2 regions of the Acinetobacter sp. 25-47-122 genome follow, and region 1 is predicted to be linked to the other one. Evidence: predicted binding sites of a transcription regulator. Region 1 holds the regulator's gene; the other holds the start of a gene.
The links. The regulator PhoB, encoded in region 1, activates phosphate uptake and scavenging genes when phosphate is short. The targets are predictions, from matches to a motif close to TGTCATNAANCTGTCATAA.
Positions count from the first base shown of each region.

Region 2: AC1M9P_RS01355 (inorganic phosphate transporter) is a predicted target of PhoB. The motif match lies at 10,083-10,101, and genes of this name have one in related genera.

Region 1 is NZ_JBWYIJ010000004.1:167,320-182,871, forward strand. It holds gene AC1M9P_RS05230 (methionine aminotransferase) at 1-865, shown strand, start outside; gene AC1M9P_RS05235 (MATE family efflux transporter) at 970-2,337, shown strand; gene AC1M9P_RS05240 (SDR family NAD(P)-dependent oxidoreductase) at 2,389-3,234, opposite strand; gene AC1M9P_RS05245 (TetR/AcrR family transcriptional regulator) at 3,433-4,119, shown strand; gene phoB (phosphate regulon transcriptional regulator PhoB) at 4,348-5,058, shown strand; gene phoR (phosphate regulon sensor histidine kinase PhoR) at 5,069-6,430, shown strand; gene asd (archaetidylserine decarboxylase) at 6,472-7,320, opposite strand; gene AC1M9P_RS05265 (sulfurtransferase) at 7,317-8,165, opposite strand; gene pncB (nicotinate phosphoribosyltransferase) at 8,271-9,479, opposite strand; gene AC1M9P_RS05275 (ankyrin repeat domain-containing protein) at 9,593-10,096, opposite strand; gene AC1M9P_RS05280 (catalase) at 10,236-11,750, opposite strand; gene dtd (D-aminoacyl-tRNA deacylase) at 11,984-12,424, shown strand; gene AC1M9P_RS05290 (SCP-2 sterol transfer family protein) at 12,517-12,996, opposite strand; gene aciT (ciprofloxacin tolerance protein AciT) at 13,187-13,501, opposite strand; gene serB (phosphoserine phosphatase SerB) at 13,913-15,133, opposite strand; gene AC1M9P_RS05305 (hypothetical protein) at 15,211-15,552, shown strand, end outside.
Region 2 is NZ_JBWYIJ010000001.1:295,183-310,734, forward strand. It holds gene AC1M9P_RS01320 (hypothetical protein) at 1-33, shown strand, start outside; gene AC1M9P_RS01325 (class I SAM-dependent methyltransferase) at 62-1,333, opposite strand; gene AC1M9P_RS01330 (TonB-dependent receptor domain-containing protein) at 1,404-3,662, opposite strand; gene nfuA (Fe-S biogenesis protein NfuA) at 3,886-4,524, opposite strand; gene AC1M9P_RS01340 (rhomboid family intramembrane serine protease) at 4,684-5,301, shown strand; gene AC1M9P_RS01345 (ABC transporter substrate-binding protein) at 5,458-6,411, shown strand; gene AC1M9P_RS01350 (hypothetical protein) at 6,571-8,112, shown strand; gene AC1M9P_RS01355 (inorganic phosphate transporter) at 8,187-9,809, opposite strand; gene metH (methionine synthase) at 10,268-13,954, shown strand; gene AC1M9P_RS01365 (ATP-binding protein) at 14,013-15,552, opposite strand, start outside.

The DNA of each region.
Region 1 (15,552 bases):
TTTGTGTGCGATTCAAGCTGTTGTAAATGCTGGAGATGAAGTAATTATTTTCGATCCTGCTTATGATAGTTATGCACCTGCAGTGAAACTCGCTGGGGCGCAAGCGATCCATATCAACTTGGTACATCCAGACTTCCATGTTGACTGGAATGTGGTGAAAGATCGAATAAATGAACGAACGCGATTAATCATTGTAAATACACCACATAATCCCTCAGGTGCAATTTGGTCCAAGCAAGATTGGCAACAACTGATCGAGTTGATTCAGGATAAAAACATTTGTGTACTTTCTGACGAGGTCTATGAACATTTAGTGTTTGATGGTCAACAACATTATTCTGCGCTTAGTTTTCCTGAACTTCGAGATCGTAGTTTTGTGATTGGTTCATTCGGAAAAACGTTTCATGTTACTGGTTGGAAAACTGGATATTGCGTTGCACCTCAGGCACTGATGAAAGTATTTCGTCAAATTTATCAATTTGCCAATTTCTGTGGTGTCCATCCGATTCAAGTCGCGCTTAATCAATTCATCGAACAACATCCTGAACATATTTTAGATCTCCCCAATTTTTATCAAGCTAAACGTGACTTATTCATCCATGGAATTCAACATTCAAAATTTCAATATCTGCCGTCACCAGGAACTTATTTTCAAAATTTAGATTTCAGTACACTAAGACCTGAGCTCACAGATATAGAAATGTGCCAATATCTTGCAGAACAACACAAACTGGTAGCGATTCCTATATCAGTGTTTTATCAACAGCCACCTCAAGATCTGAAGCTCATTCGAGTCTGTTTTGCAAAACAAGAAGAAACCTTGCATCTTGCAGGAGAAATTTTAACGAAGGTTCAATCACAATAACGAAAAGAGATGCAACGGATTACTTTATTACTAAAGCAATTTGAATGATAAGGTGCTAAGGTCAATCCGTTGATATAGAAAATAATAATGGATAAGACTTATATATGGCGAGAACCTTACGGCCGATTGATGAACCTGGTTTCTGGAAAGTTTTTTTAGTTTTTTTAGTTCCGCTGATTGCAACCAATATCCTGCAAAATTTATCAGGCACAATTAATACGATCTTCGTCGGGCAAATGATGGGCGTCCAAGCAATTGCTGCTGTTTCAGTCTTCTTCCCTATTTTGTTCTGTCTCTTGGCTTTTGTAATTGGGCTTTCGGCTGGCTCGACGGTATTAGTTGGTCAAGCGTGGGGAGCACAAAATTTAGAAAAAGTTCGAGCAGTTGTCGGCTCTACTATTTTTATGACATTGATCGGCGGGACGATTATTGCCATTTTAGGTGTTCTATCTGCACGCCACATTCTTGAGGCCTTGGGCACAGACCCAAGTGTCATGCATTTATCTTTGCCTTATGTTCAATGGATGTTAGCAGGTAGTCCACTCCTCTTTATCTATATTATTTATACCTCTATCTTACGTGGTGTCGGTGATAGCATTACACCTCTCATCGCTTTGGGAATGACCAGTCTAATTGGGCTCTTTATTACTCCTGTTCTCATCGCTGGATATTTTGGATTTCCTCAATTGGGTATCATTGCACCCGCCATCGCTACGATTGTGGGTTATCTGGCCGTCCTTATTTTTCTGTACGTTTATTTAAATAAAAAAAATCATCCATTACGTCCAGATTTAGCAATGTGTAAACATGTACGCCACAATCCTGAACTGAGCAAAATTATTCTCAGGCTTGGTGTTCCTACAGGCATTCAAATGGTCACGACCTCTGTGGCAGGATTAGTCATTGTCGGCTTGGTCAATCGCTATGGATCAGAAGCAACAGCTGCTTATGGCGCAGTTAATCAGGTTTTGAACTACATCCAATTCCCTGCTCTGTCTATCGCAATTGCTGCCTCTATTTTTGGGGCCCAAGCGATCGGTGCAGGTAAAGCGGATTCTTTATCACGTGTAACTAAAACAGCACTGAGGATGAATTTTGTCTTTACAGGCGGGCTCGTAATCTTGGCTTATTTGTTCTCAAAATATCTCATGGCATTATTTATTACAGATGAAAAAGTTGTGATACTCGGGCAACAATTATTGTTTATTGTGCTGTGGTCAATTTTATTTTTTGGCGCGAGTGCTATTTTCGCCTCAATTATGCGTGCAAGTGGCACTGTGACTATGCCAATGATCATCAATATTGTAGCCATACTCTGTATTGAACTCCCAGCAGCTTATCTATTTAGCGCATGGTGGGGGCTGACGGGAATCTGGTACGCTTATGCTTTGGCTTTCGTTTGCTTATGTGTGATGCAAGGTTTGTATTATCAATTTGTTTGGAAAAAGAAAACTGTTCAAGTACTGATTTAAATTAAAAATCAAGAAAATAAAAAACCCGCATGACGCGGGTTTTTTTAACGATTATTTAGAATCGAAACGTTTACTCATTTTAGTCGCAAATGCAGTCACTTTTTGATAGCCCGTTGGCATCACACGTTGCATTAAATCAATCACTTTCGCATCGTTACCAATCAGTAAACGACGGCGATCTTTTTGCACTGCTTCTAGAATTTGACGCGCTGCTTCTTCAGGTGGACAACGTAATAATTTATCGAATGTCTGTGCAGATTTCTGTGGATTCATGCCCAAAGATTTTAAACTGTCATTCATTTTTGCAGCTTTCGCAATATTGGTACGAATGCCACCTGGATGTACGCAAAGCGCGCTCACACCCACATTTTCAATATCTAGCTCTTGACGAAGAGATTCAGTGAAACCACGTACAGCAAATTTAGTTGCATTATAAGCAGACTGAGTTGGTTGCGCAGTTAAACCGAATAGACTTGAAATGTTGATAATGTGTCCATCACCTGTTTTCTTAATATATGGTAAGAATTCTTTGGTGCCGTACACGACACCCCAAAAGTTAATGTTAACAATCCATTCCAACTCTTCGTATGTTGCGCCTTCAACGGTCGAACCCAATGCCACCCCAGCATTGTTGAAAATCATGTTCACTGAACCATGATTCTGTACAGTTTCAGCCGCCCATGCTTTAACTTCGTCACGATTCGCAACATCTACTTTCTTGGTTGTGACTCGTACATTTGCATTCTTCGTCAGTTCAACAGTTTCTGCTAAGCCCTTTTCATTTACGTCACTTAAAGACAAATGACAACCTTGCTTAGCCAGTAACACCGCAAGTTGTTGACCAATACCAGAACCTGCACCTGTGATTGCAGCCACTTTGTTTTTAAAATTTTTCATTGTGAATCCTTTTTTTGATTTTTATGCACCACAGCGTTGATCTGGGTCATTCATGTTCACTATAATTTTGACAATTATTATTGTCAATGTAACTATCGACCATTTTTATTGTTACTATAGGCCAATTTAGTATCTTTAGCTGATCGGTAATCTATACTGACCGCAGCATAACACTTTTATAAAAAGACTCGAATTGCTATGAACCCAGAGAACCTCACTCCATCAGAACACGAGCAAGCGATTGAAAAGCCTCCTGCAAAAGAGCGTCAATTTAAAGGGATGTCCTTAACTGAGCGCAAACAAGCGCGTCGTGAGAAACTTATTGAAGCGGGTATTGAAGCATATGGAACTCATGGTTTTTTCTCAGTAACCGTTAAAGATATTTGCACACAAGCGAAATTAACTGAACGTTACTTTTATGAATCTTTTAAGAAAAGTGAAAACTTATTCCAAACGATCTTTTTAGAACTGATTGAGAAGCTTCAACAAACATTAATGCAAGCTATTATGAAAGCCTCTCCTGAGCCTCTAAACATGATTGATGCAGGTCTAAATGCATTCTTTAGTTTTTTAGAAGATGATCCGCGTACCGCTCGGATTATTTATATTGATGCAATGCTCGTCCAAGAACTTCATAATCATGCAACCATTCAAGAAACAATGGGCCGTTTCGACCGAATGATTCATGCCTTTGTCACATTGATGATGCCACATACCCATCTCACTGAAAAAGAGATCTCCTTGATTGCAACTGGTCTAAATGGCTATGTCACTCAAGTTGCTGTTCGCTGGGTGGTGGGTGGTTTTAAATTTCCACGTGCTGAGGTCGTTCAGGCATGTAAAACTGTTTTTCTCGCCCTATTGAATGATCTAATGAAAAAGTAGCATCAAATTAAGATGAAGAAATTGTGACAAATCGTAAGTAAATTTAAGATATTGATTTAATTCATGATTAATGAATATCAATGAGACAAAATATCAGCTTAATTGTCACAAAACATTGCTATATTTAACTTCGATTTCCATCTTGCAATGATACTGTCATAATTAATCTTTGTAATAAGCCTGTCATAAATATAAAACGGTTCACCGTTCATCATAGGATATTGCGTTGTGAAAGATGACTACATTTTAATTGTCGACGACGAGCTCCCAATTCGGGAAATGATCCATACTTCTTTAGATATGGCAGGCTTTCAATGCTTGGAAGCAGAAGATGCGAAACAAGCACATCAAATGATTGTTGATCAACGTCCAGCGCTTATCCTACTCGACTGGATGTTACCGGGTGGCGTGAGTGGCGTAGATTTGTGTCGTCGCCTTAAGCGTGATGAAACACTTTCAGAAATTCCAGTCATTATGTTGACTGCGCGTGGCGAAGAAGACCATAAAGTTCAAGGTCTTGATGCTGGTGCAGATGACTATATGACGAAACCATTTTCAACACGTGAGTTGGTATCCCGTATTAAAGCGGTGTTAAGACGTGCAAATGCGTTAAATGGCGAAAAAACCATTGATGCAAATGGCTTAATTCTTGACCCAGTAAGCCAACGTGTCAGCTATAATCAAAATATTCTTGATATGGGGCCAACAGAATATCGTCTATTGGCATTCTTTATGACTCATCCAGAACGTGCCTATACCCGTGCTCAATTACTTGATCAGGTATGGGGTGGAAATGTGTATATTGAAGACAGAACCATCGACGTCCATATCCGTCGCTTACGTAAAGTGCTCGAACCTTATGGTGCAGACCGTTATGTTCAAACTGTGCGTGGTACTGGCTATCGTTTTTCAACACGAGCTGATGTTGCTTTAGGTTAATTTAGATTTTATGTACGAACCCTACCCCGTCCCAGAATTGGCACGTGAACATCAAAAGTTTCTATATAGCAGTTTATGGACTTTTGCCAAGCAAGACTTACGTTTACTGGTATTTCTACTGATTATTGCGGGCTGTATCGGGTTAGGGATTGGCTATCTTTGGATATGCTTAGGCATTGCCTGTCTCATATTTTTTGGTATCCAATTACGCTCATTATATTTAGTCAATGATTGGATTTCGAATCGTCCTTACGATGTACCACCAAATTTAAATGGAATCTGGGGGGCATTACTGTTCAATGTATATCGGTCTCAACGCCAAGAACGTATTGTACAGTCTGAAATGGTTGGACTGATCGATCGGACCCAATCTTCTCTTGTGGCTTTATCAGAGGCGATTATTCTTACGGATGATTCCCATCAAATCGAATGGTGGAATCCTGCTGCGGAAAAGTTATTTGGCATTCAAGCTGTTGATCGTGGCCGCAACCTGCTCACGATTATTCGCCAACCTGATTTTATTGAATATTTTCATAATACCCATCAAGCACCAGATGGTGTAAAAATTAAATTGGTGAATCATGATAATAAGTATGCGCAAATCAAACTGACTCGCTTTGGCAATGAAAGTCGCCTCTTAGTTGCGCACGACATTACCCGTATGAAAAATCTCGAGCAAATGCGTTCAGATTTTGTTGATAATATTTCACATGAATTAAGAACACCACTCACAGTGTTAAGTGGGTATATCGAAACATTCACAGATCAAGAAGATATCAATCCGCGCTGGAAACGTGCCTTTGAGCAAATGCAATCGCAAACTAAACGCATGAATGCATTGGTCAATGATCTTTTGCTTTTGTCTCGTTTAGAAAATGAAAAACAAATTGCGAAAAATCAAATTATCGAAATGCCAAGTTTAATGAACCATCTTTTCGATGATGCGCAAGCTTACAATATTGATTATGGTCATACACTTAACCTTGATATAGACAGCCACTGTGACTTAATTGGTTCAGATATGGAATTGGCGAGTGCGTTTAGTAACTTAATTACCAATGCCATAAAGTACACCCCGAAAGGTGGCACCATCACCATCGGCTGGCATGATGATGGGGAACGTGGCTATTTTTCTGTTCAGGATACTGGTATTGGAATTGATCCAAAACACTTACCGCGTTTAACTGAGCGTTTTTATCGTGTGGATAGTGCACGCAGTCGTCAAACAGGTGGTACTGGTTTAGGCCTTGCCATCGTTAAGCACGTACTTATGCAACATGGCGCACATATTGAAATCGAGTCGAAAGAAAACGAAGGCTCTACATTTATTGCCGTGTTTCCCAAAGAACGCTTGTATAAAATGCACGAATAAAAAAAAGCGCCTAAGGCGCTTTTTTTAGTCAGAAGATACACTCAAATAAGATGACCTAACGCTTCACCCATTACTACAGTTGAGTTCGCCTTAAATGCTTGGTCCCATTGCATTTTATCTTTCTCAAACAAAACTACAGCCGTTGAACCCAAATAAAAACGTCCGAGCTCATCACCTTTTTCAAGTTTCATCGCATGATGGTTCAGCTCTAAGCGACCCGTTGGTTTTACTTTACCTGTCGCAACAGTTTCAATTCCAGCAACAATCATTGCGCCAACTAAAACAACAGCCATACGACCAACATCAGTATCGAATAAACATACCATTCGTTCATTACGTGCAAACAAACCCGGAATATTTTCAGCTGTAGTTTGGTTGACTGAAAATAATTCACCTGGAATATATAAAGTTTCAGTCAATGTACCAGAATAAGGCATATGCACACGATGATAATCACGCGGTGATAAGTACACTGTTGCAAATTCACCATTTTTGAATGGTGCTGCCAATTGAGGATCACCAATTAACTTTTCAACTGAAAAGCTTTGACCTTTTGCCTGAAAAATATCGCCCTCATTGATTTTACCCAATTGTGAAATTGCACCGTCTGCAGGTGACACGACACTTTTAGGATTAGGATCAATTGAACGAACGCCTGTTTTCAAAGAGCGAGTGAAAAACTCATTAAAGGATTTAAATTTCAAGGCATTTTGTTGCTCAGCAATTGACATATCAATGCCATATTTTGCTTTAAATGCTTGAATGACAACATTCTTTAATACTGGGTTTTCACTGGCTGCGACTTTACCTACCAAACGGCTGAGTTTTTGTTGCGGGACGATTTGCTGCGCTTGAATAAATAGTTTCTTTTTTAAATTTGTCAGACTCACTCAGGTGACTCTCCAGTAATGATTGGACTGTCGAGGCGGTTGCCCCACTCGCTCCACGCACCATCATAAGCTTGGATATCCCAACCCAGTAATCGACCAATAATGTAAGCTAAACCTGAACGGTGATGAGACTGACAATATACGACGACTGGCTGATCAAATTGAAAGCCCAATTGTTCTAAACGTTGTTGCGTGCGTTCTAAGGGGTGCAATTTTAAATGATTTTGACGATTAAGTGCAGTACTCCACTCAAAATGTCTAGCCGTTGGAATATGTCCACCACGACGTGCCGCGAGACGTTGCCCGGTATACTCCTCAGCCGTTCGGCAGTCCCATACTTGGCAAGTTTTATTTTCAATTTTTTTTATTAAAGTTGAATAATCAATACGGTGTTGATCAACATTGGATGTCTTAACTTGAAAAAGACATGTGACTGGCTGAACCTCTTCAACTTCTGAAGAAGTAGGATAGTTGGCGCCTAACCATGCATGAATACCACCATTTAATAAACTGGTGTTATAAAAACCCATACAGTGTAGATTCCAGATCAGTCGACCAGCCCATGCCCCACCTTCATCATCATAGACCACGACATGATGCTCAGGTGATATGTTTAATATCTGTACTAGCTGCTGAAGCCCTTCATCATCAGGCAATAAACCCGTAGCTTGTTCCTCTTGGCGCACTAAAAATTTTGGCTTCAGATGTATAGCATGCGGAATATGTAATTGCTCATAGACCGAACTTCGGGTCAAATCAACAATACGTAACTTTTCACTTCCTAAATGAGGAACAAGTTGTTCTGCTTCAATGAGCAGCCCGAAATCAAAAGCGTTAGTGGTCATATTTATTGAATAGTTCTATTGGCCTTGTTCAAATCTTAGCACAAGACTTTTTCAAAATTATTCTGATTTTTTGCATGGTATTAGCAAAAAATCAGAAAAGGGAAATTATGCTTGAGGAGACTCAACATCAAATACCTGACGCAAATATGCGAGGAAGGTATCATTATCAGTCATGGTTTTTCCTGGACTATCAGAGAGTTTAGCTACTGATTGACCATTGCACTCGACTAACTTTAAAACAATATTCAAAGCAGTTTGTCCCATATCATTGGTGAGGTTAGTACCAATCCCGAAACTGACTTGGAAACGATCTTTAAAATATTGATGCAAATCCCATGCCTTCTCTAAGTTTAGACCATCACTGAAAGTGAGCATTTTAGTTTTGCTGTCAATTTTTAATTTTTTATAATGTGCGTAGGCTTTATCGCCCCACGTATATGGATCACCACTGTCATGTCGTAGACCATCAAACAATTTGGCAAAATACAAATCAAAGTCTCTTAGGAATGCATCCATACCAACAACATCTGTCAGTGCAATGCCTAAATCTCCGCGATATTCCTGCACCCAAGTTTCAAGTGCAGCTTTTTGGAAATCACGTAAGCGAACATCCAGTGCTTGGAAAGCTTGTAAAAATTCATGTGCCATCGTACCAATTGGTGTAATACCCAACTGCTTTGCCAATAAAACATTACTTGTGCCACGAAAAATATGTGGTGCAGCCTTATTAAACTCTTCTACCACATGTTTTTGCCAGTCAAAACTATAGCGACGGCGTGTTCCAAAATCGGAAACAAGAAATGGTGGATCATTCGGTTGTTGACTACTTTCATAGTGTTTCAACAATTCAATTTTAGCTTTAAGACGGCGCTCTCCTTCTGCCAATACCTGCTCATCGCGAATACGACGAAAATAGAGTTCATTGACAATTGCAAGTACGAAAATTTCAAACATCATTGCTTGAACCATAGGTCCTTCGATACGGATATCTAAACGGCCTTGATCATCGATACTGGCTTTAATAAAGCGGCGCTTAAGTTGAAATAATTCTAAATAGTCTACAAAATCACTTTTAATAAAGCGCAAACTTCTTAAATATTGTAATTCGTCTTCTTTAAATTTGAGCTGACACAGTAAATCTAACTGTTCGTTCAGTTCCTCTAATATATCCACGAGTGGATAGGCTGTATCTTCAAGGTTACGACAACGAAATTGATAGACACTATCCGTTTGAGGAAATTGATGTAATACCACTTGTAACATCGTGAATTTATACAAGTCAGTATCAAGTAAGGATTGAATAATGGCAGACATATTATTTTTCAGTTTTTAGCAACTTATTGCATTAAAGCACATTTTGTTGCGATTCATAGCTCGTTTTAGTAATTGTCGAAGATTATTCGACTAATTACTAAAACTTAAACTGATTATTTTTTTGCATTGTCTTGACTATATGACTCAGTCAAAGCTTTCAATGCTTTATCTTGCCCAATAACTTTTGCGAATTCTTCTGTGGTCTTGTGTCCTGTCTGTTTCGCTTGAGCATCACAATCGACCTGACTCAATTGTTTGGCAATCGACCATTCAAGCTTAAAGATAGCACCCATCAAAGCTGTATTACCCTTATTATCACGAGCACAGCGGTCTGCGCCGTTTTCCAATAGAGTCGTTACAATATCTTGATGACCATAGTAGGTCGCCATCATTAATGGTGTAAAACCAGCATGGTTTTTAATATTGACTGGAAAACCATGTTTCAAAAATTCATGAATAACTTCTTTGTTTCCTGTTTTCGCTGCTGCAAAAAATAAGTCAATCACTTCTTTCTGATCTGATTGTTGTGAGCTACTGACAGACGTCGTTTGAGCGTGAAGCATTACTGAACTTAAACTCAGTAAAGCGATTAATAAACTATATACAATATTTTTCATTCTTCCCTCACCTGAGTTTAAATTCGATAACGAATGCCTGTAAAACTCCCCTAGGGTTGCAGGAAAGGAATTGAGTTTTACAGGACTTTTTTGAGGTGACACCTTATACCCTAATCACCAATTTAAGGACTAATCTTGATTAGTCTTTTAAAGCTGCCGCTTTCGCTTTAACAGTCGCTAAGTTACCGTTTACAGCTTTAGTCATACGTGTGCCGTAATCCGCATCTGCTTTATAGAAATAAGACAACATGATGTGTTTAGTTTCTGAATCTTTTACGTTACCAAGATCAGCTGCTAAGTTCATAATGAGGTCAGATTTCTCTTTAGCAGAGTATGAACGGTATAAATCACCCGGTTGCTTAAAGTTTTGCTCTTTCACAGCACGTTGTTGAACAGTGCCAGAAAGTGGAGTTTCAACAGCACGTGCTTTAGGAGTCGACGGTTTTGGCTCCATACGGCTTGGTTCATAGTTCACGTTAGATGAAGTTGCACCAACATTCATATAACCATCTTGGTTATTGTTGTTCACATTTACCAATGGACGGTTTACTGGAATTTGCTGGTGATTTGCACCCAAACGGTACATTTGTGTATCAGAGTAAGAGAAGATACGACCTTGAAGTAAGCGGTCTTCTGATGGCTCGATACCTGGTACTAAATTACCTGGTGCTAAAGCAACTTGTTCCGTTTCTTGGAAGAAATTCTTCGGCATACGATTTAATGTCAAAGTACCCACTTTTGTTTCTGGTACTAAATCAGTAGGCCAGATTTTAGTTGGATCAAGTGGATCGAAATCGAAGCTATTCAAATCTTTAGGATCCAACACTTGGATATAAAGATCCCATTTCGGGAAATTGCCCGCATTGATGTTCTTATAAAGATCATTCGTTAAGTGGTTGAAGTCTTTACCTTGTAATTCAGCAGCTTCTTTAACGTTTAGACCTTTAACACCTTGCTTAGAACGGAAGTTAAATTTAACGTATTTATATTCGCCCTTGTCGTTGTACAATTTAAATGCATGTACACCGAAACCGTCTTGTTCACGGTAGCTCGTAGGAACACCTTGGTTACCATATACATAAGTCAACATATTTGTTGCCCATGGCTGGCTAGACAAGAAGTCAAATACGCGATTAGCGTCTTGAACGTTGTCAATTGGGCTTGGTTTCATTGCGTGGATGAAGTCTGGGAACTTGATCGCATCACGAATGAAGAATACAGGCGTTTGGTTACCAACTAAATCCCAGTTACCTTCTTGAGTATAAAACTTAATTGCGAAGCCATGTGGGTCACGTAAAGTTTCTGGAGAATGCTTACCATGAATTACTGTAGAGAAGCGTAAGAATACTGGAGTTTTCGTACCTGCTTTGAAAAGTGAAGCAATAGTAATATCTGATAAATCTTTAGTTGCAACGAATTCACCATAAGCTCCCGTACCACGTGCGTGTACAACACGCTCAGGGATACGCTCACGACCGAAACGTTGAAGTTTTTGAATCAACTGTACATCTTGTAATAATACAGAACCATTTGGACCTGCAGTGATTGAGTTTTGGTTATCACCCACTGGTGCGCCGTTATCTTTTGTTAATGGTGCAGCTGATGCTGCTGTCGCAGTTGCAAGCATTGCAACCAACATTGAACGCTTAAACATCGTTTTCTCTCTCAAATTTACCTTTCCTGCACGCGTAAATTACCTCCTTTAACAAAATTGGTAAAAAGGTTAATTTTTATTATTTCAATCGCTTTATTAGATTAAAAGTATATACTCTGATTAATTATTTTTTTATCAATAACTTATGACGATAGATGGCGACTTTATCCCTTTTCTTTTTTTTAATTTGATACAATTCATTTGAATTAAAAAACATCAAACTTGGTTGAATTATGCGTGCTTTACTCCAACGCGTCCTTGAAGCGAAAGTCGTTGTGGATGGTGAGATTACTGGTCAAATCGGAAAAGGAATTTTAGTTTTTATTGGTATTGGCAAAGAAGATAACTTTGAAAAAGGTAAGAAGCTCATCGATAAGATTTTAAAATACCGTTTTTTTGATGATGACCAAGGAAAAATGGGTTGGAATCTTAGCCAAGCAGGAGGCGGATTATTATTAGTCTCGCAATTTACCCTGATGGCACAAACCCAAAAAGGTTTGCGTCCTGACTTCGGCCCTGCAATGCCGCCTCTCGAAGCAAAAGAACTGTATGAACAGTTAGTTGAATACGCAAAATCTCAGTTTGAACATGTACAAACAGGAATCTTTGCAGCGGATATGAAAGTGCATCTCATCAATGATGGTCCGGTAACCTTTAATCTTGAAGTTGAATGACAAAAAAAGCCCGCTTATGAGGGCTTTTTCTCTTGCATTTCAATACTCATCTCTAGAATCAAAACGAGAAAAGTCCGTATGTAGGTGATGTATTACTTACCTGTCTTTTCTTTAATAAATTGACGAGCAAATTGTATTTTTTCTTTTACAGGTTTAGGAATTTTTGGTGGAATTAATTTAGCGACTTGGTTAAACCATACCAATAAGCTGAAATCACCTTCCATTTTAATACTGCCATTTTGCATACCCGTCATGAATGCAGTTGGATCACCTTTCATCAGGGTTTTAACACCTTGCTCGCTATCAGCAAACTGAAGTACGAAATCTGCTTTCTCTGCATCACCTGAAACAGAATCAATCTGACCATTGTTGACTAAAATCTGACGTGCAACACCTAGATCTGTACCAATTTGAATACGGAACTGACGATCATGAATTAACTCAATAAATTTTGGACTCGTACGTGACAATTGTTTCATACGCAACGCCAAACCTAACACCAAAAGGTCTAGTGGATCTGTGCTTGCATCAACGATAGGTAATTTCACAACAGGTATTGAAGATAGTTTCATGACAATTTAAGTCCGTTTTTTTAATATCAAAAATAATTGATTCATCCTAGCATATCTTATAAGTAAGGAAATGCAGCTTTGTTTAACAAAACGTATAGGCAAAAAAAAGGTATATCATTTTGATACACCTTTAAATATAAAATTGTTACTACGCAGTTTTGGTCTACATCTCATCTGTCATGCGCAGGATTTAATCGTCCTCATATACAGGAGTATGTTCAATATAACGACGATTTTCTAAAGCCTTTTGCGCACGACTATCTTCGCGAAGTAAGAAAGCCGTTAAAGCCACCATGGCTAAGCTAATCGCTGTTAAATAACTATATGCCAAGGACATGTCAAAGACGTGTTGAACACTATAACGAATACCTTCAAGTAAACCCCAGAAGACCATACCCGCCAACATAAACCCTAGCCAATGACGATAAGGTGAAAAGAATACGGCCGCCAATGCTACAGCGATCAGAGCAAATCCGAGTATCGTTGCAAAAGTTAAAGTGACCATAAAAATCTCCGTCAAAATTTAGATGTTTCAAATACTGCCTAATGGTGTTTCACAACAAATTAAATAACGCTTCACTTTCTTCAATGGTCTTGTTGGCGTCTATGAAAGCATTATGGTGAGTTTTTTTCAGAAAAAAAGACCTGATGCTTTTGTAAGCGACACATATTGTCGCAACATTCTTTTGTCATTACATTTTTTAAGATTAGACATTTTTCATAGAGTCAGAATCAGTCAAACTTGGCGTGTCATTACAAAAAAATACCTCGTAATTTTTTGTCAAAACATCTTTTTTTCGATGATGACCATCTGTTTTTTCGTCTGAACTTAGCTGATTAAAATTTGTCTAAGAATGATTCACTTAGATTAAAAAAAGCGACCATTTGGTCGCCTTTTTAATGCGCTTTTTTGATTTTAAGCTCGGCTTAAATCTTTATCATGTACACCTAATAGGTACAGAACACCATCCAAACCAACACTAGAGATGGCTTGATTTGCATTTTGGCGTACCAGTGGTTTGGCCCGGAATGCAACGCCCAAGCCCGCTATAGAGAGCATTGGCAAATCATTCGCACCATCACCTACTGCAATCGTTTGCTCAAGTGAAATGCCCATTTCATCCGCAATTTGGCCTAATAAAAATGCTTTACGAGCGCCATCCACAATATGCCCTTTAACTTCGCCAGTGACCTGCCCATCTTGAACATCCAAAATATTGGCATGAACTTCATCAATCCCTAGTTTTGCTTGTAAATATTCAGCGAAGTATTGGAAGCCACCAGATAAAATAGCCGTACGATAACCCAAAGATTTCAGGGTTGAAATAAGACGTTCTGCACCTTCAGTAATCGTTAAACGTTCTGCAATTTTAGGCAATACAGAAGCATCCATGCCTTTCAGTAGTGCCACACGCGCACGGAAACTGCTCTGAAAGTCCAGCTCACCTTGCATAGCACGCTCAGTAATTTCTGCGACTTGTTCACCGACACCTGCTTCAATTGCCAGCTCATCAATTACTTCTTGTTCGATAAGGGTTGAGTCCATATCAAAACAAACTAAACGACGATTACGACGGTACGGCGTGTCTTCTTGTACTGCAACATCGACACTTAATTCATTTGATAAACTTAAACATGCCGCTCGCATTGCTGCAGCATCTAACATTTGACCGCTCAAACCAAATTGCACACAAGCACGTTTTGGTTCATTTTCAAAATGATTTAACGTTGGTCGTCCAGACAAACGGGTGACTGTTTCAATATTAAAGCCTTGACTCGAAACAATATTAGTCACTGCTTGCAAATGTGCTGCAGTAAGTTCAGGTGCCAATGCTGTCACAATATATCGTGTACGCCCACCTTCTTTCACCCATTGCTCATAATCTTCTGAATTGATTGGTTTAAAGCGCACAGTAAGACCAATATCATGTGCTAAAATCAGAATATCCTTCATGGCCAAAGCTGTTGCTGTCTGGTCTTCGGAGGCAACCACGATGCCGAGAGTCAATTGGTTATGGATAACTGCTTGTCCTACATCTAAAATTTGCAAAGAATGTACGGACAACACCTGCATCAATCGAGTAAACTGATTCGGTTGGTCAGGTCCTAAAAATGAAATAAGAATGATTTCTCGCATGAATTGACTCGGGTCTGAGCTACGAATATTGTAAGAATCATAATCGAAATTGAATTAATTTTCTTTGGAAGTTTACGTTGAATGCGCCTAGACAAGGGCTATTTGCTAGCCTGCTGATTGTAAGTTTTGCCTTGCATACCTTTTTATTGGTTATTGCAACGACACATCAATTAAATGAAAACCGTGCAAGCCAAGGTTTGCTAATGACGACTCAACTGGTCGCAGATAGCTTAACTGAACTTGAACCTGCCAATACTGTATCTCTTGCATTATTAGCCAATCGCTATGCAACGAATCCAAGTGTTGCATATATACGTATTCTTGGCACAGGAGACCAAGTTCTCGCAACTGCAGGCTTGTCTAAGACGCGTCAGGGTGAAATCTTCGTTCGAGATGCACTACAAAATGAAAAGAAAATT
Region 2 (15,552 bases), on a different contig from region 1:
TCTGATCCAGCACTAAGTATTCTCACATCTTAATTAGAAAACCGCTCCTTAGAGCGGTTTATTAGAAATATGTCGTCGGAATTTGAATCTCAATTTGATGCTCACTCAGCCATGAATTGAGACATTCTATTTTACGTAGGTCCTTTGATTTTCTATGCTCGCTTATAGGGTAGATATAATGGCAATTCATCAATAAAAATATACTCTCAACAAGTAGTTTTAAATTTTGCTGAAAACAAGGAAGGTGATGTAACTGTTGAAAAGTTTTAGAACCTTTTCTTAAACTTTCAATAATGGCACTGATCACCTCCTTCGGAGCTTGAATTGGGCCAATTGATGTTTTTAAATTAATATTATCCAATCGCTGATTGTTAAGAATAAGATCTAATCTAATCTTATGTAAAATTCCTAAATGGTCTTCAAAACGGTAATTCACTGATTTTTTTTGAAACAAATCCATACGCTGCTTTGAATCCCGAGCAATATCTTTTAGATACTCTTTTGTATTCGAAATATTCACATCTGATATCAACTGTTGCAAGTCGACTGGAATGCTAAGCGAATCTAAGTTTTCAGTTGGAACTGCACTCCCAATATATGATAGATCAGCTTCGATCTTTAAAATCTCATGTACATCTACACTATAAAGGGGTTGCCAATAATCAGTTAAAAGTTCGTGAGCGAGATAATTGGTATCATTTTTTAATGTATTCACAATTCCTTGTATTTTGTCATATCCAATAAAAGCGCCTCTCCGATTTAATTCACTCACTAGTACTGTAGACAATCCAATACTTTGAGCAGATTGCTGAGAAGTATTTTTATCAACCAAGTTAAAGATTTTTTGAATAGGCTGTAAAGTAGCGGATCCAGGAAAGCACATATAGTGTAAATAGAATAGCCCTTGGTCCTTTAAAGATTTATCTAGAATCTGCCTAATAAAATATTGATTGTGTTCAGAAACCCAAGAATACACTCCATGACAGACAATGAAATCAAACACTTCATTATTATTTTTGTTAAATTTTTCAAAGTCTATATTTAAGAATCTTATATTGCTTAACTGTAAGGATTGAGCAAGCTCTGTAGCTCGTTGTATGTGTTTGTCATTAAAATCCACTCCGACAAACTCAGCGTGCGGATTTGCAATTGCTGCCACAATCAAGTTAAGACCACAACCACAACCTAACTCTAAATATCGAAAATTTTGAGATATATCTGGCGCTATATAACCTTGAAATTGGCTGATTGTACTCAGCCAAATTGGCTGCATCTCTGGATAAAAAAACATAGGATAGATGGTGTCAACCACATAGCCATCAACGCGCTTCATTATTTTCCTTCTAAACTCGACTATTCAAAGCTTGGAGTGAGATTCTCGCTCTCACTCCAAGCACAAGACATTAAAACTTATAATTCAAGGCAAAGCTGTAACGTCGACCATCAAGCACCCAATCATTTCCATCTTTCAGTACATTTTTGTTTGCAACATTATATACACCAGTAGATAGCTGGAATTGGTCACTATACTTATACACAGCTCCAACATCTACAAATGTATAAGCTGGTGTTTTATCTCCATCGGTATCACCCACTGTTTTGCCACGATAATTCAATTGAGTCCATAAATACAATTGATCACTAAAGTCCCAATCTAAGCCTGCATTAAACATATGTTTAGGCAAATTATTCAATGGTTTACCTTCATACTGTCCAGATTTTTGCTCACTATCTGTGAATGTATAAGAGTGTCTATATTTTAAGTAATCTGTGATGTTGTAATCTGTGGTCAGTTCAAGTCCTCTAATTTCGGCCTTATCAATGTTATAGTTGAGTGTATAACCATTTGCGTTATATGGCAGATTAGGGTTGGACTGATAAAAAGCACTACTATCAACGAAATCATTAATTTCAGATTGAGTGTAAGGCGGCTCACCGTCATTTTTTGGGGGAAGTCGACTACCATCTAAACGACCAGATCGAGTAATTTTATCGTTAAAGTCAGTTTGATAGACCATAAGACTTGCAGATAAACCCAATTCAGGATGAGTGAATGCAAAACCTGTTTCATACGTTAAACTGGTTTCTGGCTTTAAATTTGGGTTTGGCATAATTGCCCCGCCCATTGAGTTCAGCATGTAATCTGGAGAAGAGTTACGTAAGCTTGGCGCTTTATAACCTGAGATTACCCCTCCTTTTAAAGTCACGTTGTCTGTAGCTTTATAAACTGCATATGCCTTTGGACTGAAATTATCACCAAAAAACTCATTTTCATCGAAACGACCGCTTAAGGTTAGTGCTAACTTATCACTGACATTCCAAGTATCTTCTGCAAAAATAGACCATTGATATCGATCCATTTTAGTGACTTTACCAGCCATCGCTGCATTTTGGTTACTTGTACCATCTTCAAGATTTTCTTTTAAATATCGCCCACCAATGGTCAGACTATGATCTTCGAAAAAGTAGGTTCCTTGTGTATTGGCTGTGATAGTCTCAAATAAAATCCCCCCTGGATTTTGAACTTTACCCACAGTACGCCCTGTAATTGCATTATTTTTATCTTTATCATATTGCAAGTAAGAAGTGAGTTTTAGATTGTCGTACTCGCCATCATGAGTAAGGCTAAAATTATTTTTTTCTAATTCTGAGTAAGTCCCTGTATTCGGTACGACATCTGAACGATAGATTAGTTCACCATCATCATTACGATTATTCGTATTATATGCTGGATAATAATTTCCATTAGATAGAACGAAATCTTTACCATCAATATCAACTTTAGGACCCGTTACTGAAACATACTGGGTATAACTTTTACCTGGGTTGTGTGTACGCTCTTGTTGAGTTCTTACATATTCAGCAGTGAGTGTGTTTTTTTCATCTGGTGTAAAAACAAACTTTGTACCTAGATTTGTTTTTTGAAAATCTGGTTCACTCTCACCTGTTTCGGCTGTATTTTTTTGTAATGAACTTTCTTCAATCGTTTGAAGACCAGCTGTAACTTGGACCGAAAGAAGCTTATCAATTAATGGTGCATTTACATACAAGCTGGTATTGGTTGCGTCGTTGTTAACGTCATTCGATTTACTAGCTTTGATATATTCTGTTCGAATACTTGCAGTCAAACGATCTTGATGCTTTTTAGTAATGATATTAATTACACCACCCATTGCATCAGAACCATATAGAGAGGATGACGGGCCTCGAATCACTTCAATACGTTCAATTGATTCTATTGGCGGTAAGAAATTTACTGATGCTCCTTGAACCCCCCCATTAGTTGTTAAAAGACTACCATCATTCATTGGACGTCCATCTACTAAAAATAAGGTATAAGCTGATCCCATACCCCGAATGGAGATCGTCTGGTTCGTTCCACCGCCTTGTACAAATACACCTGGAACATTTTTCAATGCATCAGTTACATCACTATAAGATTTTTTTTCTAATTCTTCGGCAGTAATCACTGAAATCGTAGCAGCAGCATCCGCTATATTTTGCTCATAACCACTCGCTGAAGTTACGACAATTGTTTTTAACTTAGTTGTATCTTGTTTTGCATTAGTATCTTGATCAATTTGCTCTTGTGCAAAACTTGAAACCGACATGGTGGTTAAGACAGCAAACGCTAACTTAGATTTTAAAAATGTCTTTTGCATTGTGTAATTACCAAAGAATGTGTGGAGAGATCTTGTTCGAATTGTGTCGCATTGTAACAAATGATAATCACTTTGCAATAGATTATGATAACTATTCTCATTTATAGTTTTGTTTTTACATTTCAATTTTATTGATATTACTCATTTTATTCAGTTTTCAATAAAAAAAAGCCCCCTTTTAATGGGAGCTTTTCAAATCTGCTTTTGTAAATTTAAATGCGACTTATTTCATATAAGCGCCGTCAGATTGACTGTGGTCTGTTTGATCCACGACACGTTGTAACTCTGGAATATGCTGTTTTAGCGTAACTTCAACACCTTGTTTAAGTGTCACATCAATCGCTGAACACCCTTGACAGCCACCACCAAATTTCAAGACCGCTGTTAAACCATGCTCAGCATCTTCAACCACTTCAACCAATGCACAGCTTCCACCATGCCCTGCTAAACCAGGGTTAATTTCTGACTGTAATACATAGGTTATACGTTCTTCAATCGATGCATCTGGACCTACACGTGGCACTTTCGAGTTAGGTGCACGGAAAGTCAACTGACCACCAAAGCGATCTTTGTTGTAATCAATCACTGCATCCAATAAGTATGGGATTGATGGTGTATCAATATATGCAGCAAATTTTGGATATTCTTGTTTATAGTCGGTTGGAACGACTTCATCTGGTGCACTATATGCCATGCAGCATTCAGCACGTGGTGTACCCGGATGTTCTACGAAAACACGTACCGCGATACCAGGAGTATTTTGCTTTTCTAAAAGTTCAAACAAATACTCTTGCGCAGTTGGTGTAATTAATAAATTTGGAATTTCTTCAGCAACTGCAGTGCTGGTGTTCTCAGTCGACATAACAATTTTTCCTCAAGCTGAAGACTCTATTTTAACTGAAGATCGGGGGTAATATTTAAAATTCAACTAAATTTGTCAGAATTATTATATTAATAACAATTAAATTTAAAAAAATGGCATGATGAACAGAATTAAAGCAATTTACTCAATCTTATCCATATGCTTGATTTACCTTTTAATCATACTGTCACCATCGTTTTAATTACGGTTGCCATTTCACTGGTTGCATTTTCCAATCAAAATATTATGAATCGTTTGATTTTTTGGCCTCCAGCCATGCAGAAAGGTCAATACGATCGATTTATCACGCATGGTTTTATACATGCAGATGGAACACATCTACTGTTCAATATGATCACACTCTTTTTCTTTGGAAGTGTAATTGAGAGTTTTTATCGACAATACTTATATGAACTCGGATTTGTTCTGTTCTATTTAGGCGGTTTAATCGCGGCAATTATTCCAAGCTATTTAAAACATAAAAATGATCACCGCTGGGCAAGTCTAGGTGCCTCTGGAGCAGTATCAGCAGTCTTGTTTGCTTATATTTTATTTCAACCATGGAAACTGATATTTGTCTTCTTTATTCCAGTTCCAGCCATTATTTTTGCCGTGCTTTATGTTGCTTATAGTATTTGGTCAGGTAAACGTGGAAACAGTAACATCAACCACAGTGCACATTTATGGGGTGCAGCCTACGGTGTCGTGGTTACGATATTGATTGAACCTCAAATTATTCCACATTTCTTCAGCAAGTTGTTTCAACTACCGCTCTAATTCTTTGATCATTGCGGGGGCTTAAAACACTCCGCACAAATACCCTTAAATTCAAAGTTGATGCTGGTAAATAAATCAAAAACACAAATTCAACAATGATAATGATTATCATTTATATATTCATGTTAAGCTTTTATCAAACCTCGAGGTATTGATATGACTTACATTAAACTTCCATTGGCACTCATTCTTTCATTCAGCGCCTTTGTTTCATATGCTCAACCTGTTCAATTCACTTATCAAGATCAAACTATTCAACTTCAAAATACGCCACAGAAGCTGGCTGTTTACGAACTATCCGCGTTGGATACACTGAATGCTTTGGGTATTCAAGCATCAATCGTACCCGAAACTACTTTTGTTGGTGCTTTGAAAAAATTTAATGACAAACAATATGTAAAAGCTGGATCTTTATTTGAACCCAACCAAACCTTATTAAAAGAACAAAAGCCAGATCTCATCATTGTCGGCGGGCGTTCTGCTGCAAAATTAAATGAGGTCAAAAAAATTGCACCTGCAATCAACCTCTGGCCTGATACTCAAAACTTCAATCAAGACCTGAAAAATCGCACACTTTTTTTAGCAAAAATGTTTAATAAGGAACAACTCGCACAATCTAAATTAGATCATGTCTATGCCCTTCAAGCACAACTTAAACAACTCACTAAAGGCAAATCCGGCCTGATGCTTTTTGCCATGGGTGATAATTTTATACCGCATGCAAAGAATGAAAGATTTGGATTTGCCTATGATATTTCTGGCTTAAAGTCAGTGGTGCCGTCTGCAGCACCTCAAGCCTCAAGTGCTCGACCTGCTCCAAACTCACCAGAAGCGCTTGCTGCCGCGCAACGCAATTTAGAGCGTCTAGCACATGCAATAAAACAAAATCCTGATTTCATCATTGTGTTAGACCGTGGTGCTGTAAACACGCAAAACTATGCTGCGAAACAACATATTCAATCACATCCATTACTCAAGAATAGTCAAGCAGTCAAAGAGAATCGTGTCATCTTTGTTGATGCCGATGCCTGGTATTTAACGGGCGCTGGCTTAGATAACACTGCATTTATGTTAGAAGAATTGATCAATGGTATAAAAAATACTAAATAATTGATTTTGTTTATAAAGGAAGTCTTCGGCTTCCTTTTTTTAGAAATATCTCGTAATAATTCAATCAATATCTGGTAATTAATGCCACCTAGATCATTAATTTTGTCAGGATAATGTAGGCATCCGCGAATTTATTCATTTTTTTTTGAGATTTTTTGCATGTCTAATCAACCTGATGGTTTACAATTTTCCTCTAACACGTCCTCTAAACCCAGCAGTTCAAAATCAGGCCAACGCATCGTCAGTGCGGCATTACAACAGATTCAGCCAGAATACGCTGATGCAGTTATCAATGAAAAGAATTGGCGAAAATCCTATCCGATTCATTTTAAACGGTTGGTAGAATGTGGGCTCTCATCACCTGAAGCTGCGCTGCGCATCGCTCAAGATGGACTTCAACAAGCTTATGAAGAGTTTAGTTTTCAACGTGATCAACATACACATGCATTGAATGAAGTGATGAATCTTAAATCAAAAGATTTAAATACCTACACACTTCAAGGAAACTCTAATGCTGAGCCACAATGGTTTGTACCTTATCAGGGTAAAAATTTAGAAGGTCAAGCCCTACTCGACCAAATTCAACTTTGGTTAGACCGAGGTATTATAGAAGCATCACATGCACAGGCACTACAAGCGTGTGTGCAGCATCCAGAGTGGTTTGACCTTTCAGATCGAACAATGGTGCTGTTTGGTGCAGCTTCTGAAGCAGGACCTTTACCTTGGCTGGCGAAATGGAAAGCCAATATCGTGGCGCTTGATTTAAATCATGAGCGAGTATGGACAAAGATTTTGAATACTGTTCTGCAAGGCAATGCGACCTTATACGCTCCAAGTGTCGAATCAATAGATTCATCTGCATCTATACGTGAAGCTGCAGAGCGTTTAGGCGTTAACTTATTAACAGATACCCCTGAGATTGCACATTGGCTCACCCAGTTTGATCGAGACTTAGATCTTGCCGCGATTGCGTATTTAGATGGCGAAAAGCACGTTCGTGTTTCTATGGCGATGGATGCCATTATGCAACATGTCAGCCAACAAAAATCCAATACCAGTTTAATGTATATGTGTACGCCCACTGACGTCTACGCTGTACCACAGGAAGTTATTCAAGGTGGATTAGATAAGTTTAAATCACGCTCTAAACTTGAAAATATTCTGTCCAAGAGTATTTCGACTGTCTCTCGTGATTATTTTTTCAAACAAAATGAAGAACGCTTATTCCAATGTCATGATAAACAGTATGGGATCTGCGACTGTCTTGTGGTTGAACAAGGTCCAAATTATGCGTTGGCGAAAAGGATTCAACAATGGCGCGCTACGTTAGCACGGTCACAAGGTCAACGTGTCAGCATTAATATTGCTCCATCGACCACTACACATTCGGTAACCAAAAACCCATTATTAAAAGCTGCTTTCAATGGTGCCAATTTGTTTGATGTTGAAGCATTTGAACCCGCGACGACCAATGCGATTATGGCTGCGTTGTGGATTCATGATTTGAGAAACCCACAGTCGGTTGCCAATCCTGACATCGCCCTCAATCATCCATTAGACTTAATCATGCATGGTGCTAATCATGGTGGATTATGGCGTGTAGCATATCTCGCACGCACCGCCCTACCATTTGCCGCATTATATGGTTTTGCTGAGGAAAAACTCCCCTTGAAAAAACTTTGGTCTAAATTCCAAAAATAAGCGTCATAAACAATTGATCATAAAAAAAGCGCTGATTGTTCAGCGCTTTTTTAGTCTTTAAGTATTGAATTCCATCAGGTGAACTGAAGGAACAACCAGAATAAACCACCTGATAAACAGATTGTTGCTGGCAGTGTGAAAATCCACGCTGATAAGATTGTGCGAACCATTTGGAAGTTTAAGCCCGACTTATTCGCAACCATCGTACCTGCTACAGCAGAGTTTAAAACGTGTGTTGTTGACACTGGCATACCAAAGCCATCAGCAGCAGCAATCGTTGACATTGCAACTAACTCTGCAGACATCCCCTGACCATAAGTCATGTGTTGTTTACCAATACGCTCACCAACGGTAACAACAATACGTTTCCAGCCTACCATCGTCCCTAGACCTAATGCCAATGCAGTCGCAACTTTCACCCATGTTGGAATGTATTGAAGGAATGAATCTAAGTTATCACGGTAGTTGTCCACTGTTTTTTCTTGCGCTTCAGTCATGGCAGGTAAAGCTTCTGCTTTATCTAAACGCTTGAATGCAGTCGTGCTGAGGTACATATCATTACGGAATTCAGCCACTTGATCTTCAGGAACATCTTTAATGGATGTGTAGCTTCCTACTTTTTCACCTAAATGATCCGTTAAACTTGCCAAAGCTGGTACAACTTCAGGCGTGATTTCTTTGGTTTGGATATATGACGTGATAATTTCACGCGCTTTTTCATCTGGAATATCTTGGTGATTTGGATAAATCAAATCAGCAGTTTGAGCAGATAACTGACCAAACGTTTGGATATGTTGTTGATCTAGACTCTTGTTTAAAGAGTATGCCAATGGCACGATCCCGATCAGAATCAACATAATCAGACCCATACCTTTTTGACCATCATTTGAGCCGTGTGCAAAACTTACACCGGTACACGTGAAAATCAAAATGGCACGAATAAGTGGCGGCGGCGGTTTATTCCCTTCTGGTGGTTGGAATAATTCCACTTGTTTCTTAAAGATTTTTTTAACCAATAAGAACAATACAGCCGCAAATGCAAAACCGATTAATGGTGAGAATAAAAGTGCTTTACCCACTTTCATCACCTGTTCCATGTCTACACCTGACGCACCATTACCTGCGTTTAAGATGTAGTTCATGATGCCCACACCTAAAATCGAACCGATCAGTGTATGAGAGCTAGAAGCAGGGATACCGAGGAACCAAGTTCCTAAGTTCCATACGATTGCGGCAATCAACATGGCAAAGACCATGGCAAAACCAGCACCTGAACCGACGTTCATAATCAATTCAACAGGCAATAGCGCGATAATACCGTAGGCAACTGCACCACTTGCGACCATTACGCCAAGGAAGTTACAGAAGCCTGCCCACATTACAGCGACAGGTGCAGATAAAGCGTTGGTATAAATAACTGTTGCCACAGCATTTGCCGTGTCATGGAAACCGTTAACGAACTCGAAACCCAATGCGATAAACAATGCCGTGGCCAACATGATCACAGCATAAAGATTTAAAGCAGGCACATGAGATAAATCAGCAGCCAACTGAAAACCAATGTAAATCAAGGTTGAAACAATCAGTGTAAGGAACACTGGCATAAAGAATTTCGGCGTTGGCACGTGAACATTCGTCGACTGCATAGGCGTTGACGATTGTGCTGAATCTGAAACTGGAGTTTGATTAGAATTCATGCAAGCAGAGAAAGAGGATAAATATCCCCTCTATTGTTCAATTTAATTATTACAATTATATGACAAAGAGCTGTCATATAAGTCATCCAAATGACACTTATTTAAGAAAATTAAACTTTAAAAACAACCAATATTCAAAATTTAACAATAATAATCAAATAGTTAATACAAAACCCTCGTCTTTAATCTTTATTTCAATCGGTAATTAAATAGATGAAATAAAGATGACATCACTGTCACATTTGTTACAACGGCAGTTATTATTACATTAGATTATGACAACATGATGAAATATAGTCAGTTTCAGTTTTGATAGATTGATCATCGTAGTTGATGGATGAAATTCATCCTTAATTTTTTGGGAATAGGTTCATAAATTTTTATTTATCAGAAAAGTGGACGTAACTCTGCTAAAATATTGCACCATTATTTGTGCAGATTTTTGTGAGAGTCATTTGATGTCTACCCTCGCCACCTTAAAAGCGCTTCTTGCCAAACGTATCCTGATTATTGATGGTGCAATGGGTACCATGATCCAACGCCACAAATTGGAAGAAGCTGATTACCGTGGTGAACGTTTTGAGGATTGGGCCTACGACCTTAAGGGTAATAACGACTTATTGGTTCTAACTCAGCCACAGATTATTCAAGGCATTCATGAAGCTTATCTTGAAGCTGGTGCAGATATTATTGAAACCAACTCGTTCAATGGAACGCGTGTTTCAATGTCTGACTACCATATGGAAGATTTGGTTCCTGAGATTAACCGTGAAGCAGCTCGAATTGCCAAAGAAGCATGTAAAAAATACTCAACACCTGAAAAGCCACGTTTTGTCGCAGGCGTATTAGGACCAACGTCACGTACCACTTCAATTTCACCAAATGTAAATGATCCGGCATTCCGTAACATCACCTTTGATGAGTTAAAAGTTAACTACATTGAAGCGACTAAGGCATTGATTGAAGGTGGTGCAGACATCATCTTGATTGAAACGGTCTTCGATACCCTAAATGCCAAAGCTGCGATCTTTGCAGTGAAAGAAGTGTTTAAAGAAATTGGTTACGAACTGCCAATTATGATTTCGGGCACCATTACCGATGCATCTGGGCGTACACTCACAGGTCAAACCGCAGAAGCATTCTGGAACTCAATGCGCCATGCAGAGCCTTTATCGATTGGCTTTAACTGTGCACTGGGTGCAGATGCGATGCGTCCACACGTCAAAACCGTGTCTGACGTTGCGGATACTTTTGTTTCAGCGCATCCAAACGCAGGCTTACCAAATGCCTTCGGTGGTTATGATGAAACTCCTGAAGAAACTGCAGCATTTATTAAAGAATTTGCTGAAAGTGGCTTAATTAACATTACGGGTGGTTGTTGTGGTACGACGCCGGATCATATTCGTGCGATTGCGCAAGCAGTTGAAGGTATTGCACCGCGTCAAATCCCTGAAATTGAACCTGCATGTCGTTTAAGTGGTTTAGAGCCATTTAACATTACTAAAGATTCATTGTTTGTGAACGTCGGTGAACGTACCAACGTGACAGGTTCTAAAAAATTCTTACGCCTGATTAAAGAAGGTAACTTCACTGAAGCTTTAGATGTTGCTCGCCAACAAGTTGAAGCCGGTGCGCAAATCATCGACATCAACATGGATGAAGGGATGCTGGATTCGCAAGAAGCGATGGTGCATTTCCTGAATCTGATCGCATCTGAGCCTGATATTTCACGTGTGCCAATCATGCTTGACTCTTCTAAATGGGAGATCATTGAAGCAGGTTTGAAATGCGTCCAAGGTAAAGCGGTTGTAAACTCAATTTCCTTAAAAGAAGGTTATGACGAGTTTGTAGAACGTGCTCGCCTCTGCCGTCAGTACGGTGCGGCAGTCATTGTCATGGCGTTTGATGAAAATGGTCAAGCGGATACAGCTGAACGTAAAAAGGAAATCTGTAAGCGCTCTTACGATGTCTTAGTCAACGAAGTGGGTTTCCCATCTGAAGATATTATTTTTGACCCGAACGTGTTTGCGGTCGCAACAGGTATTGAAGAACACAACAACTACGGTGTGGACTTCATTGAAGCAACAGGTTGGATTAAGCAAAACCTGCCAAATGCCATGGTGTCAGGCGGGATCTCAAACGTATCGTTCTCATTCCGTGGTAATGAGCCTGTTCGTGAAGCGATCCATGCGGTGTTCTTGTATCACGGCATTCAACAAGGCTTAACCATGGGGATCGTCAACGCAGGTCAGCTTGCAATTTATGATGATATCGATGCTGAGCTAAAAGAAGCTGTTGAAGATGTGGTACTGAACCGTAACCAAGGCGCAAGCGGTCAAGAAGCGACTGAAAAATTACTCGCTGTTGCGGAAAAATATCGTGGTCAAGCGGGTGCGCAAAAGGCTGAAGAAAACCTTGAATGGCGCAATGAACCTGTAGAAAAACGTCTTGAATACGCGTTAGTTAAAGGTATTACGACTTATATCGATGAAGATACTGAAGAAGCACGTTTAAAATCAGCTCGTCCACTTGATGTGATCGAAGGTCCACTCATGGCAGGGATGAACGTGGTGGGTGACCTGTTCGGTGCCGGCAAAATGTTCTTACCACAAGTGGTGAAATCTGCACGTGTGATGAAACAAGCCGTGGCTTGGTTGAACCCATTTATTGAAGCAGAAAAAACCCAAGGCGAAGCCAAAGGTAAAATCTTGCTTGCTACTGTTAAAGGCGACGTACACGACATCGGTAAAAACATCGTGGGTGTGGTACTTGGCTGTAACGGTTATGACATCGTTGACCTTGGCGTGATGGTACCGTGTGAGAAAATTCTACAAACTGCGATTGATGAGAAAGTTGATATCATCGGTTTGTCAGGTTTGATTACACCATCACTCGATGAAATGGTCTTTGTTGCGAAAGAAATGCAACGTAAAGGCTTTAACATTCCACTCATGATTGGTGGTGCAACAACATCGAAAGCGCATACTGCCGTGAAAATTGCGCCGCAATATCACAATGATGGCGTGTACTACACTGCTGATGCCTCTCGTGCAGTCGGTGTTGCAACGCAACTTTTATCTGCTGATATGAAGCCTCAATTGGCAGCGGACTATGCAGCGGATTATGAAAAAATCCGTACACGTCTAGCGAATAAGCAACCGAAAGCTGCAAAACTGTCTTATGCTGAATCAGTTGAAAATGGCTTCAAAATTGACTTTGAAAAGCATGCACCTGTAAAACCAAACTTTATTGGTTCTGAAACATTCACCAACTATCCTTTAGAAACTTTGGTGGAATACTTCGACTGGACACCATTCTTTATTTCTTGGAGTTTGGCGGGTAAATACCCGAAAATCCTTGAAGATGAAGTTGTGGGTGAAGCTGCACGTGATTTGTTTGAACAAGCACAAGCGATGCTCAAAGACATCATCGAAAATAAACGTTTCGATGCGCGCGCTACTTTCAGTCTTTACCCTGCCAACCGTGTTGCAGCAGACACTGTTGCGGTAACTGATGAAAATGGCAATGTGACGCATACCTTTGAGCATATTCGTCAGCAGTCTGACAAAGTGACAGGCAAAGCGAATTTCTCACTGGCTGACTTTGTAGCGCCGAAAGACGTGGCGCAAGATTATTTGGGTGGTTTCACTGTATCGATCTTTGGTGCGGAAGAACTTTCGCAAGAATACAAAGCCAAAGGTGATGACTATAACGCGATTATGGTTCAAGCCTTGGGTGACCGTTTTGCAGAAGCATTTGCTGAACACTTGCACCAACGTATTCGTAAAGAGTTCTGGGGCTACCAAACCGATGAACAGCTTTCGAATGAAGAGTTGATCAAAGAGAAGTATGTGGGTATTCGTCCTGCACCGGGCTACCCTGCTTGTCCTGAACATTCTGAAAAAGCGCCGTTGTTTGATTGGTTAGGTACGACTGAAAAGATTGGAACTTACTTAACTAGTAGCTTTGCAATGTGGCCACCTTCATCAGTGAGCGGTTTCTACTACGCCAACCCTGAAACTGAATACTTTAACGTGGGTAAAATCTCTGGCGATCAGTTGGAAGATTATGCGAAGCGTAAAGGTTGGACGTTGGATGAAGCGAAACGTTGGTTAGCGCCGAATTTGGATGATTCTATTGTTTAAGAATCTCGTAGTTTAGAAAAAATAATCCCCTCGAGTGAGGGGATTTTTTATTGAAATATTAATTTCTGTTTTGTCTTCTCATATTCTCGATTGATTTTTCAAAGTTTGTTTCTTTAACCTCCTCAGACCATTTTGTCCAAAAATCAATCGTAGCACTGAGTGGTTTCTGAGTTGGTTCATGAATTTTAATACGACTAGGAAGTAATACCGCATCACCAACAACCATTGCCTCACCCACATCCAGCAATGGTAATTGCTCTAATAAACTGGCATAACTTTCAGGCAAAACACTTCTCACAGCACTCTGATCATCAGAATTTGTTAATCTTAACGAGATAATATTATTGCATTGGCTTAATATCGTAGTACTAACATCAGAAGGCCGTTGACTCACAATTAATAAAGCAACACCATATTTTCGTCCTTCTTTAGCAATCTTTTCAAAAGTTGCAACTGCTCGTTTTTCTAATGGGCTATTAGGATAGTTTGGTAAATATAGATGTGCTTCGTCACATACAAAAGCTAAAGGTCTTCTACTAGCAGAATCACTCCAAAATTGTACTTGATACGTTAGTCGAGAAACCAATCCGATAATAGTTGGCAAAATATCAGCAGGCACATCAGAAAAATCAACAACTTTTATATTTCTTTCAGCAAATGACATTAATTTTGCAACAATATGATATAAGGATTCGTATTGAAGATATGAGGAATCATTTTGAAACAGAAAGGAGTATCTTTTGTCATTAACACGACTTTTTATCCTTACAAGTAACCTTGTTAATTCTCCATGATAGGGACCATTTTTATCTTTATTATTAGCACCCGGAACTCTTTCTGTATTTAAATATTCTAATCGATCTAATAAGTCTTCAATTCTATAAGGAATAGGGCTGTCAAATGTTAAAGTTTCTATAAGATCACCTTTATTATTATCTTCTAAAAAATTTTTCTTTAACTCCAAAATAGTATTTTGAACTAAAACAACTTGGTTATGAGCAGTAAACTCACTACCATCTACAAAAAGTGTCTGAATTTCATCATTATTAAGTAACCAATAAGGCAAATATATATTTTCTAGTGAAGAAATATCATCTTCTGGACCAGGAATTCTAAGTTGCTTAGCATAGGCTAGACTTTTATATTCACTATGCAAATCATAAACAATGATATTAGAGGAGGGTAATTTGGAGGTATTTTCTAGTAAAGTAGCGACTGTCCAAGATTTCCCTGAACCTGTACTTCCTAATATAGCAGCATGACGTTGAAACAGTTTATTTCCATCTAATAACGCTTTCGCCTTATCATCTAATTTGAAAACCCCTAACTCTAGTAAGCTTTTTGAATCTTTACCATCAGATAAATGACCCATAAAAACTTCTAAATTTGCATCTTTTAATACAAAACATTGAGTATCAATTTCAGGCACATGATCTACTGATCTAGTAAATATATTTTTTTGTTTACTCGCATCCCATTTTAGAGCACCCATCAAAGTTACTTTAACCGTATTAACTATCGTTTCTTCCAAATATTCTAATTCTTCTTCCTCTTCCGTTATACTAGTTGGACTTACTACAATAGATTTAATAACTTTA